3 regions of the Saccharopolyspora sp. CA-218241 genome follow, and region 1 is predicted to be linked to each of the others. Evidence: riboswitches for the same ligand, from Rfam matches in the RefSeq annotation. Region 1 holds a riboswitch; each other region holds the start of a gene.
What was found. A riboswitch is a leader RNA that binds a small molecule or an ion and turns the genes downstream of it on or off. The one in region 1 is predicted to bind glycine.
Positions count from the first base shown of each region.

Region 2: linked by a shared signal. The riboswitch ahead of gcvH (glycine cleavage system protein GcvH) and the one ahead of gcvT (glycine cleavage system aminomethyltransferase GcvT) in region 1 are both predicted to bind glycine.
Region 3: linked by a shared signal. The riboswitch ahead of gcvP (aminomethyl-transferring glycine dehydrogenase) and the one ahead of gcvT (glycine cleavage system aminomethyltransferase GcvT) in region 1 are both predicted to bind glycine.

Region 1 is NZ_CP191860.1:4,322,202-4,326,124, reverse strand. It holds gene glyA (serine hydroxymethyltransferase) at 1-951, opposite strand, end outside; gene gcvT (glycine cleavage system aminomethyltransferase GcvT) at 976-2,079, opposite strand; glycine riboswitch at 2,196-2,306, opposite strand; glycine riboswitch at 2,307-2,397, opposite strand; gene ACQP0T_RS20610 (TetR/AcrR family transcriptional regulator) at 2,527-3,162, opposite strand; gene ACQP0T_RS20605 (acyl-CoA dehydrogenase family protein) at 3,264-3,923, shown strand, end outside.
Region 2 is NZ_CP191860.1:4,863,019-4,866,941, reverse strand. It holds gene ACQP0T_RS23165 (PucR family transcriptional regulator) at 1-1,120, opposite strand, end outside; glycine riboswitch at 1,218-1,322, shown strand; glycine riboswitch at 1,323-1,417, shown strand; gene gcvH (glycine cleavage system protein GcvH) at 1,468-1,836, shown strand; gene ACQP0T_RS23155 (FKBP-type peptidyl-prolyl cis-trans isomerase) at 1,974-2,300, opposite strand; partial or broken gene ACQP0T_RS23150 (MarR family transcriptional regulator) at 2,429-2,560, shown strand; gene ACQP0T_RS23145 (hypothetical protein) at 2,540-2,758, shown strand; gene ACQP0T_RS23140 (arginase family protein) at 2,993-3,814, shown strand; gene ACQP0T_RS23135 (DUF202 domain-containing protein) at 3,822-3,923, opposite strand, start outside.
Region 3 is NZ_CP191860.1:2,826,552-2,830,474, reverse strand. It holds gene gcvP (aminomethyl-transferring glycine dehydrogenase) at 1-2,274, opposite strand, end outside; glycine riboswitch at 2,448-2,548, opposite strand; gene ACQP0T_RS13450 (MerR family transcriptional regulator) at 2,572-3,138, opposite strand; gene ACQP0T_RS13445 (bifunctional nuclease family protein) at 3,360-3,836, opposite strand.

The DNA of each region.
Region 1 (3,923 bases):
GACCAGGGAGATCCCGGCGGAGCGGGCGTCGTCGGCCTGGAGCCGCTCGGCGAGCAGCTTGGCCCCGGCCACGGTGCGGCGCTGCCGGTCGGCGAACTCCGCCGAGGCCGCGACCTTGAACGACACCGCCTTGCCCGCGATCACGTGCTCCAGCGGCCCGCCCTGCTGCCCGGGGAACACCGCGGAGTTGAACTTCTTGGCCAGCGCGGTGTCGGCGGACAGGATCACCCCGCCGCGCGGACCGCCGAGGGTCTTGTGCGTGGTCGTGGTGACCACGTGGGCGTGCGGCACCGGGTTCGGGTGCAGCCCGGCGGCCACCAGCCCGGCGAAGTGCGCCATGTCGACCATCAGATAGGCGCCGACCTCGTCGGCGATCTCGCGGAACCGGGCGAAGTCGAGCTGCCGCGGGTAGGCCGACCAGCCCGCGACGATGAGCTGCGGCCGGTTCTCCCGGGCCAGGCGGGCGACCTCGTCCATGTCGACCCGGTGGTCGTCGTCGCGCACCGTGTAGGGCACCACGTTGTACAGCTTGCCGGAGAAATTGATCTTCATCCCGTGGGTCAGGTGACCACCGTGCGCCAGATCCAGACCCATGATGGTGTCACCCGGCTTGAGCAGCGCGAACATCGCCGCGGCGTTGGCCTGCGCCCCCGAGTGCGGCTGGACGTTGGCGTACTCCGCACCGAACAACGCCTTGACCCGGTCGATGGCCAGCCGCTCGACCACGTCGACGTGCTCGCAGCCACCGTAGTACCGCTTGCCCGGATAGCCCTCGGCGTACTTGTTGGTCAGGACCGAACCCTGCGCCTCCAGCACCGACCGCGGCGCGAAATTCTCCGAAGCGATCATCTCCAACGTCGCCTGCTGGCGGTTCAACTCGGCACCGACCGCCGCCGCCACCTCGGGGTCGACCGCGGCGAGCTGGTCGTTGAACAGGTCAGGTGTCGACATGGTGTTGCCTCCTGTAGTGATCTCTCAGGCGTTGCGGCGGTAGAAGGGGAGCTCGACGACCTCCACGGGCGCGGTCCTGCCCCGGATGTCCACCTGCAGCGCGGTGCCCGGCGCGCTGTGCGCCCGGTCCACGTAGGCCATCGCCACCGGGTGCCCCAGCGTCGGCGACGGCGCACCGCTGGTGACCTCGCCGACCTCGGTGCCCGCGTCGTCGAGGACCCGGTAGCCGTGCCGGGGAGCGCGGCGCTGGTCGGTGGTCAGCCCGACCAGGGTGCGGGCGGTGGGCTGCTCGGCGACCGCGGCCAGCGCCGCCTTGCCGACGAAGTCGCCCGGCTTGTCGAGCTTGACCACCCGGCCCAGGTTGGCGTGGAACGGGGTCAGCTCGGTGGAGAGCTCGTGGCCGTGCAGCGGCATCCCGGCCTCCAGCCGCAGCGTGTCCCGGCAGGACAGCCCGGCGGGCCGCAGCTCGTGCTCGGCGCCCGCCTCGGTCAGCGCCTGCCAGATGGCCGCCGCGTCGCCCGGCGCGGTGAACAGCTCGAAGCCGTCCTCGCCGGTGTAACCGGTGCGGGCCAGCAGCACCGGGTGACCGGCCACCGCGCTCCGGTAGCCGGCGAAGTACTTGACCTCGGTGAGGTCGGTGTCGGTCAGCGGGGCCAGGATCGCGGCGGCGCGGGGTCCCTGCACCGCCAGCAGCGCGTACTCCTCGGAGACGTCGGCGAACTCGGCGTCGAACCCGCCGACGCGCTCGGCGAGCTCGGCGGCGACCACCGCGGCGTTCGCGGCGTTGGCCACCACCAGGTACTCCTGCTCGGTGAGCCGGTAGACGATGAGGTCGTCGAGCACGCCGCCCCGCTCGTCGCAGAGCATCGTGTAGCGGGCGCGGCCCGGCTTGATCCCCGACGCCTTCGCCACCAGCGCGTGGTCCAGGGCCTCGGCGGCCTGCGGGCCGCTGATCCGGAGCTCGCCCATGTGGGTGAGATCGAACAGCCCGGCGGCGGTGCGCACGGCGTGGTGCTCGGCGGTGTCACCGGAGTACCGCAGCGGCATCCGCCAGCCCGCGAACTCGGTGAAGGTGGCGCCGAGCGACTCGTGCACCTCGTGCAGCAGGGTCCGTCGTGGCGACGACATGGCTATGGCTCCTCCTGGTGGGCGCGGGTCGGCGGACGAGGGGCCGGTCAGCCGCGCGAAGCACAACCTTATCCGGGGCACCCCGACGTCGACCTGCGCGGGTTCGCGCTGGTCGGGGTCTCCCCGGAGTCATTGGCCTGAGAGTTTCACCGCGGTCCGGCGCCAGGACACCGGGCGGCTTGCACCGTGGGCGAGGAGCGGGGCTCCTGCTTTTCTCCGTGTTCGCCTGCTGTCGCGCGGTGCCGGTGCCTGAGAGTTTCTTGGGGAGATTGCTCCTTCGGCGCCCCGTGACGCTGGGGTCTCTCCCGCACGACGTCGTCGGCGCGGTCTTGAGTTGTGGGCCGGTCGGATTCGGACGCTACGGAGGTGCGCGAAGCCAGTCAACACAACGCGAGGGTGATCTCAGTGGAAGGTGTTGTGGTCCGATCGCGATGCGGTGCGGGTGACTCAGCCGGGCTGGGTGGTGAGGTCGTGGTGGAGGCGGGTCAGGCTGTCGACCAGGGCGGTGAGTGCGAGCTCGAAGCTGTCCGCGTCGATCTCGGCCGCGTGCTCGCGCAGCAGGTGGGCCCGGTCCAGGTGGGGGAAGCGCTCGTCGTAGAGCTCCGCCTCGTCCGGGAAACCGGCCGAGAATGAGCCCATCGCCGAGCCGACCACCAGGTACTTGGTGGAGGCGCCGATCATCGTCGCGTACCGCTGCGGCCAGCCCGCCGAGGTGAGCCCGCCGTGCACGGCGTCGGCGCGGCGCAGCGCGGTCTCCCGCCGGGCCGGACCGGAGGCCAGGAACGGGACCAGGTGGGGGTGCGCGATGAGCGCGGCCCGGAACGAGCGCGCCCAGGTGCGCAGCCCGGTCGCCCAGTCCTGCTCGAAGCCGCTGACGTCCACGGCGCGCATCACGCCGTCGGCGATCTCGTGCAGCAGTTCGTCCTTGCCGGGCACGTGGTTGTAGAGCGACGCGGCCTTGACGCCGAGCCGGTCGGCGAGCCGCCGCATGGACAGCGCTTCCAGCCCGAGCTCGTCGATGATCTCCAGACCGGCCAGCCGGATGCGGTCCGGCGTCAGCAGGGGATTGCTGGGGCGGGGCACGGTCCCTCCTCCTCGGAACACCCTTGCGGGCCTCGTCGCGGCGGTTCTAGACTCCCATAAAACTAACGCCGTTAGTCACAGGGCGCGGAAAGGAAAGCCCCATGGTCGACTTCTCGCTGTCGGAGACCGAGCGCGACATCCGCGACTGGGTTCGCAACTTCGTCCAGCGCGAGCTGGTGCCGCTGGAGCCGGAGGTGCTGCGCCGGGAGCGCGCCGGCGAGCGCGGCCTCACCAAGGACGAGCAGCGGGAGCTCCAGGACAAGGCCAAGCAGGCGGGCTTCTGGGGCGTGCAGACCCCGGAGGAGTACGGCGGGATGGACCTCTCCGCCGTGATGTCGGCGCTCATCGAGGCCGAGCTGGGCCGCACCTTCGTGCCGTTCCGGTTCGGCGGGTACGCCGACAACATCCTCTACCACGCCAACGAGGAGCAGAAGCGGGAGTACCTGCTGCCCACCATCGAGGGCACCCGCAAGTCCTGCTTCGCGATCACCGAGCCGGGCGCCGGGTCCGACGCCAAGAACCTGCGCACCACCGCGCGCAAGGAAGGCTCGGAGTGGATCGTCAACGGCGAGAAGACGTTCATCACCGGCGGCATCGACGCCGACTTCGTGATGGTGTTCGCGGTCACCGACCGGGAGAAGGGGGCCGACGGCGGCGTCACCTGCTTCCTCGTCGACCGCGACATGGGCTGGAAGTCCGAGCCGATCGACATCATGGGCCCGTGGGAGCGCCGCCCCGCCGCGCTGGTGTTCGACGAGGTC
Region 2 (3,923 bases), 540 kb from region 1:
CGACTGCGATCAGCGGTCGATTGGGCGACCGGTCGTCCAGCAGCGCGGCGCGCAGCGCGGGCCATCCGGCGTCGTCGTCGGGGACCACCGCGTAGAGGAGCGTGCCGATCTCGGTCAGCAGGGGACGCTGTCCGACGCCGCGGTCGAGCCGTTCCCACGTCGACAACCGGTGCGCCTCGGCGGGTGCGTCGCCGGAGGCGACGTCGATGGCGACGACCCGGTGCGGCCGGTCGCGCACGGCGAGTTCGTCCGCCGCGGTCCGCCAACCCGCGCGGCCTTCCAGCAGCAACCGGACCTGTTCGGCGGTGCGCTGCCGTTCGGTGTCGGCGAGGGACCGCCAGCGCAGCAGTTGCAGCGCGACCAGCGGCGCGGTCTCGGCGAAGGCGGCCGCCCGTTCCTCGCCGACCTCGTCGGGGACCACCGCCCACATCGACCCGAGCAACTCGCCGCCCACCCGCAGCGCGACGACCAGGCGAGGCAGCGTGCCGTCCTGCTGGGCGGGTACGAAGATCGTCGCGCTGCCCTTGCTGAGCTGCCGGAACGTGCCGCGCGCCCGGAATTTCGCGAGCACGTCGGCGGGCTGGCCGCGTCCCATGATCGTCGACACCCGGGCCGGATCGATCATGTCCTGCCGCGCGGAGTACGCGAGCACCTGCGAGCGGGCGTCCTCGATGGTCACCGGCGCGTCCACCACCTCGGCGACCGCGTCGGCCAACCGGAACAGGTCGTCGCGCCCGCCGCCGCGCGGGTCGCCGTCCGATCCCTCGGCCAGCGCCGCGCGGACCAGCCACACCAGTTGGGCCCACGCGGTCCCGGAACGCACCTCGACCAGCGCGATCTCGGCCCGCTCCGCGGCCGCGACCACGGCCGGCCGCTCGGCCAGCGGTGGTTTGAGCAGCACCGCCGCCGCGTCGAGGTCAGCGCACGCGCGTACCAGTTCCGCGGCGTCGGCACCATCGGTGACCGCCACGCCCAGCACGAGATCCCCCGTTCCGGCGGATGGTCGCTCACCCGGTTCGGCGATGACCACGTCGGTGACGCGGCGCGTCGGGTCCGGAACGACCACCGGGCGCAGCAGGGCCGGGCTCATGCGATCGAGCAGCTCCCGGACGCCGCGCACCCCTGTCCCTTCCTCCGGCCCACCGGGCGGGAGGCATTGACACCCGGGCAGGCGCGATTATCGTTGCTGAGCACGTCGACAATCGCATATCGGCCGATGATCCCGGGCGGGAGAGCCCGTGGCCGCTCACCGAGCGCAACCACGGCGCCGAAGGAGCAAGACTCCCCGCACACTCTCAGGCACCCATGACCGTCCGGGCCAGGCAACTCTGGAAAGCGCGCGTCGACGAGGACGCCCACCCACGGTGCAAGCTGCTCGCGCGGCGAAGCTCTCAGGTTCCGAAACAGAGGGGGAGGCCCAGCACACCCGGGCACCCGCGTGCCCCTGAAGCGATGGAGCCTCCCGAGATGACGCTGCCTGCGAACCTGAGCTACACCGAAGAGCACGAGTGGATCGAGGACCGCGACGAGCTGGTCCGGATCGGCATCACCCAGCACGCGGCCGAGGCCCTCGGCGACATCGTGTACGTGCAGCTCCCCGACGTCGGCGACACGATCGAATCGGGCCAGTCCTGCGGCGAACTGGAGTCCACCAAGTCGGTCAGCGACCTGTTCGCGCCGGTGACCGGCGAGGTGGTCGCCGTCAACGAGGCGGTCGTGGACGATCCCGCGCTGGTCAACGCCGAGCCCTTCGGCAGCGGCTGGCTGCTCGAGGTGCGCGTCACCGCGAGCGGCCCGGTCCTCACCGCCGAGCAGTACGCCGAACTCATCGGCTGACCGGTTCCGGCCTGTTCGCGCGCGAGCAGGGGAACTTTCCTCCCACCGCTCGTGCGGCCGCGCGCGTCCGGCCTCGGTTGGCAGCAGGGGAACCTTCCTGTCACGGGTGAGAGGAAGGTTCCCCTGCTCGCACCTGCTCAGCCGATCCCGACCAGTTCGACCTCGAAGTGCAGGGTCGCGGCGGGCGGGATGACCGGCGGCACGCCGCGGTCGCCGTAGGCCTGGTGGGGCGGGACCACGAGCTTGCGGACGTCGCCGACGCGCATGCCGACGACGCCCTTGTCCCAGCCCTCGATGACGTGCCCTTCGCCGAGCGGGAACACCAGCGGCTCGCCGCGATCCCGCGACGAATCGAACTTGCTCCCGTCGGCCAGCGTGCCGACGTAGTGGACGTGCACGGTGTCGCCCGGCTTCGCCTCGGCGCCGTCGCCCGCGGTGACTTCCTCGATCTGCAGCTCGGCCATGCGGTACCTCCTCTGGTGCAGTCGGCACATCCGATCACACCTCGGCAGGGGCGGCGCGTCCGCGGCTGGTCGATTGTGCGCAGTTGAATTGCGCGCTCCCGTGATCTCGTGGAGTCCTCGGAGTCGCGCTGTCGCTGGACGCCCAACTGTGCTTCGCGCTCTACAGCGCGTCGCGGGCGTTCACGAACCTCTGCCGTCCGCTGCTCGACGGGCTCTCGCTCACCTACCCGCAGTACCTGGTGCTGCTCGTGCTGTGGGAGCGCGAGCAGTTTGTTCGCCGCCGGATACGCGGCCTGCTTCCACAGCGCGCTGCACTGGTCACGCGCAAGGAGGAGGTCCAGCTCACCGACTCGTCGGTCACGGCACGGGTCGGTATCGGCGACAACGGTGCCGACGGGTTCCAGCTCGGCGTGGCACTGGTCGTCTCGGTGCCCGGTGTGGAGCGCGAGCACGGGTAGCGGCTCGTCGAGAGGGCCGACTCGGTGTGCCCGTATTCCAATGCGGTGCGCGGCAACGTCGGCATTCGGCTCGAGGTCGCCTGCCGGTCCGGTTCGTCCGCTTCGGATGTGGCAGCAGGGGAACCTTCCTGTCACCGGTGACAGGAAAGTTCCCCTGCTGTCACCCCCGGTGGTTGCATGGCTATGCGCGGTGAGCAATAGTCATGTCCGGAGTCGGTGAGGGGGAGGACGCCCGTGGCGGTCGTCGAGTTCGCGCAGTGGCAGGCGTCGGCGTCGCCGACCGCGCGCCGGTTGCGCGAGGGTGCTGGGCTGCTGTCCGCGATGCTGCCCAGCGGCACGCCGGTCGCGGTGCCGGTGATGGAAGCCACCGGGGTCACGGGCGAGGGGGTGCACCACGTCGACGTGCTGGCCGCGAACCTCGCCGCCGCGCGGGTGGCGGTCGCCCAGGCGGGTGGCGGTCCGCTGATCACCGTCGGTGGCGACTGCGGCGTGGACCTCGCGCCGGTGGAGGCGGCGCACCGCCGCCACGGCGCGGGCTTGGCGGTGGTGTGGTTCGACGCCCACGCCGATCTGAACACGCCGCGGTCCTCGCCGTCGGGGGCGTTCAACGGCATGGTGCTGCGCACGCTGCTGGGCGAGGGCCCGTCCGGGTTGCTGCCGGAGAACCCGCTGGCCCCTTCGCAGGTCGTGCTGGCCGGGACCCGGGACCTCGACCGGGGCGAGATCGACTGCATCGACGCGCGCGGGATCTCGGTGGTGCCGCCGGAGCAGGTGGCGCGCCCGGACGCGGTGGGCGACGCCGTGCGGGCGGGGACCACGGCGGTGCACCTGCACGTGGACCTCGACGTGCTGGATCCGGACATCGTCGGCTCGGTGGGCACGCCGGTGCCCGGCGGGTTGACGGCCGACGAGCTGCTGTCGTCCGTCGCGGCGCTGGCCGCCCGGTTCGCGGTCGCCGGGCTGACGATCGCGGAGTACCAGCCGACGGATTCGCGGGACCAGGACCTGCTGACCGGATTGGTGCCGAAGCTGGTGTGCTCGGCCGGGTTGGCGTAGCGGTGGGTCAGGACAGCGCGACGTAGACCAGGCCGCAGAACCCGACCAGGCAGGCCAGCGCGGTCAGCGCCGCGGGCAGCCTGCCGTCGGGCAGCGGCTGGTCGGCGCG
Region 3 (3,923 bases), 1.5 Mb from region 1:
CCCCACCCCCGTCTCGGGACCCGCCGCGGGCTGCAACGGGTGGTTGGGCAGGAACGGCGCGAGGTGCTCCCGGACGCCGATCGGCCCCACGCCCGGCCCGCCGCCGCCGTGCGGGATGCAGAACGTCTTGTGCAGGTTCAGGTGCGAGACGTCCGCCCCGAACTCGCCCATCCGCGCCAGGCCGATCAGCGCGTTGAGGTTCGCGCCGTCGACGTAGACCTGGCCGCCGCCGCGGTGCACGAGTCCGCACACCTCGCGCACGGTGTCCTCGTAGACGCCGTGCGTGGACGGGTAGGTGATCATGATCGCGGCCAGGTCGGCGGCGTGCTCCGCGACGAGTTCGCGCAGGTGGTCCAGCTCGATGTTGCCCGCGTCGTCGCAGCGCACCACGACCACGCGCAACCCCGCCATCACCGCGCTGGCGGCGTTGGTGCCGTGCGCGCTGGCCGGGATCAGGCACACGTCGCGCTGCGCTTCACCACGGGCGTGGTGGTAGGCGCGGATGGCCAGCAGCCCGGCGAACTCGCCCTGGCTGCCCGCGTTCGGCTGAAGGCTCACCGCGTCGTAGCCGGTGACCTCGGCCAGCCACCGCTCCAGGTCGGCGACCACCTCGAGCAGCCCGGCCGCGTCCTCGGCCGGGGCGAACGGGTGCAGCGCGGAGAACTGCGGCCAGGTGATCGGCTCCATCTCCGCGGTCGCGTTGAGCTTCATGGTGCACGAGCCCAGCGGGATCATGCTGCGGTCCAGCGCGATGTCCTTGTCCGAGAGTCGCCGCAGGTAGCGCAGCAGCGCGGTCTCCGACCGGTGGGTGTGGAACACCGGGTGGGTCAGGTACTCGGAGGTGCGCCGCAGCGCGGTGGGCAGCGCGTCGGGCGTGGCGGCGTCGAGCTCGTCCAGGCCGACCAGCGCCCCGGAGTTCAGGCCGAACGCCTCGAACACCACCGCGAGGTGCTCCCGGGTCGTGGTCTCGTCGCAGCTCACGCCGACGTGGTCGGCGTCCACCCGGCGCAGGTTGATCCCGCCGCGCCGGGCGCGGGCCACCACCTCGTCGGCGGCCCCCGGCACCGCGGCCACCACGGTGTCGAAGAACCCGCCGTGCACCACCTCGACCCCGCCGCGGCGGAGCTGCTCGGCCAGGAGCGCGGCGAACCGGTGCGCGCGGGTGGCGATCGCCCGCAGCCCCTCGGGTCCGTGGTAGACGGCGTACATCGAGGCCACCACGGCGAGCAGCACCTGCGCGGTGCAGATGTTGCTGGTCGCCTTCTCCCGCCGGATGTGCTGCTCGCGGGTCTGCAGGGCCAGCCGGTAGGCCAGGTCACCGCCCGCGTCCACGCTGACCCCGACCAGCCTGCCCGGGAGCTGGCGCTCCAGGCCCTTGCGGACCGCCATGTATCCGGCGTGCGGGCCGCCGAAGCCCATCGGCACGCCGAAGCGCTGGGTGGTGCCCACCACCACGTCGGCGCCGACCTCGCCCGGCGGGCGCAGCAGGGTCAGGGCGAGCAGGTCCGCCGAGACCACGGCCATCGCGCCGCGCCGGTGGACCTCGGCGATGAGCTCCTCCTGGTCCCGCACCGCCCCGGAGGCGCCCGGGTAGGCCAGCAGGGCACCGAAGAACTCGCCGTCCGGCAGCCCGGCGGCCCCGGCGGAGAGGTCGGCGACGACCACCTCGATGCCCAGCGGCTCGGCGCGGGTCCGCACCACCTCGATGGTCTGCGGCAGGGCATCGGCGTCGACGACGAACACGGCGGACTTCGCCTTGCCCGCGCGGCGGACCAGGGTCATGCCCTCGGCGGCGGCGGTGGACTCGTCCAGCATCGAGGCGTTGGCCAGCGGGACCCCGGTGAGGTCGGCGACCACCGTCTGGAAGTTCAGCAGCGCTTCCAGCCTGCCCTGCGAGATCTCCGGCTGGTACGGCGTGTAGGCGGTGTACCAGGCCGGGTTCTCCAGCACGTTGCGCAGGATCACCGGCGGCGTCGTGGTGCCGTGGTAGCCGAGGCCGATCATCTCGGTGTGCGGCGCGCAGCGGTCGGCCAGCGCGCGCAGCTCGGCCAGCGCGTCCGCCTCGTTGGCCGGGTCGGGCAGCGCCAGCGCCAGGTCGCGCTCGCGGACGCCGTCGGGTACCGCGCGCTGGCCCAGCTCCTCCAGCGAGCCCACGCCGATCACGTCGAGCATCCGGGCCAGCTCGGCGGGCCGCGGGCCGACGTGCCGGTCGGCGAACGGCGTGCCGTGCTCCAGCGCGGCGATCGGAATGCGGTCGTGGTTCACTTCGGTCATCGCCAACACCTCACTCATCGCGGCGAACACAGGGGGCGGGCAGCGGACTGCTCCGCTCTCCCCCTCTGTCACTGTTCGCAGCGCGAACGCCTGAGAGCTTCACCCGGCGGACCGGGCTTGCACCGTCGGCGGGACGGCACCACGGCTGTGGTGCGCCCTCTTTCCAGAGGTATCTCGCCCGTGCGGTCCGGTGGGCCTGAGAGGTTGTCGGGGAGGGTTGCTCCTTCGGCGCCGACTCGGCCGTAGCCTTGCCGGACTCTCCCGCACGGGGTCGACGATGCCGCGAAGCCTACCCGATCAGCCGGTCTGCCGGTCCCTCCGGCGACGGGCCAGTTCGTCACCCACGGCGGGTTCGGACACCAGACCGTCCGCCCGCTCGGCCGGGAACTCGTGGATGGTGCCGCTGATCTCCCGGACGGCACCGCTGACCGCGATGCCGAACACGCCCTGACCACCCTGGAGCAGGTCGACGACCTCCTCCGGGGAGGTGCACTCGTAGACCGTGGTGCCATCGCTGAACAGGGTCAGGCGGGCGAGGTCCTCGACCCCGCGGTGGCGCAGGTGGTCCACCGCGACCCGGATGTTGTGCAGCGAGACGCCGGTGTCCAGCAGGCGCTTGACGACCTTGAGGACCAGGATGTCCTTGAACGAGTAGAGGCGCTGCGAGCCCGACCCGGCGGCGCTCCTTATCGAGGGGCGGACCAGCTTGGTGCGGGCCCAGTAGTCGAGCTGGCGGTAGGTGATGCCGGCGATCTGGCAGGCAGCGGGGCCCCGGTAGCCGACGAGCTCGTCGGGCAGCGCGGCGTCAGGCGCCGGCTCGTCCCGACCTCGGGCAGCATCCTCGCCGGGTGCTTCCTCGACCACGCCTGCCTCCCCTCGTCCGGCACGGAGCCGACCACCGGTTCCCGGGTCGACGATCCGGGACCGCGAACCCCTGCTCACCGGCGGAATCACACCGGAGCAATTCGCATCATCCGACGGTAGGCCGGTCCGGTGGGCAGGTCAACGCGACGCGCGGGTGACCCGACGAGCCGACCCCCGCGAAGGCGTTCGCGGGGGTCGGGAAGCCGCTCTCCGGGCGAACGTCAGGTGTCGGCGCCGCGGAAGTCCTCCGGCGACACCGAGTCGAGGAACTCGCGGAACTTCTCCACTTCGTCCTCCTGCTCGTCCGGGATGATCAAGCCCGCCTCGTCGAGCACGGATTCGTCGGCATGGATCGGGACGCCGATGCGCAGCGCCAGCGCCACCGAGTCGCTCGGCCGCGCCGAGACCCGCACATCGCCGTCGAACACCAGCTCGGCGAAGAAGGTGCCCTCCTGCAGGTCGGTGATCCGCACCTGCTCCAAGTCCCGCCCCAGCGCGCCGATGACGTCCTTGAGCAGGTCGTGGGTCAACGGCCTCGCCGGTCGCACCCCCTGCTGCTCCAGCGCGATCGCCGTCGCCTCGACCGATCCGATCCAGATCGGCAAGTAGCGGTCACCGCTGGTCTCGCGCAGCAACAGGATCGGCTGGTTGGCTGGTAGTTCCACTCGCACGCCGACGACGCGCATCTCACTGCTCATCGTCACATCGCCTCCTCCAGCGCGCCGAAGCGTGGCATCCCCCTCCTCGAGGGTCGCGCACCGACGCTCCCGACGCTACCCGCGATA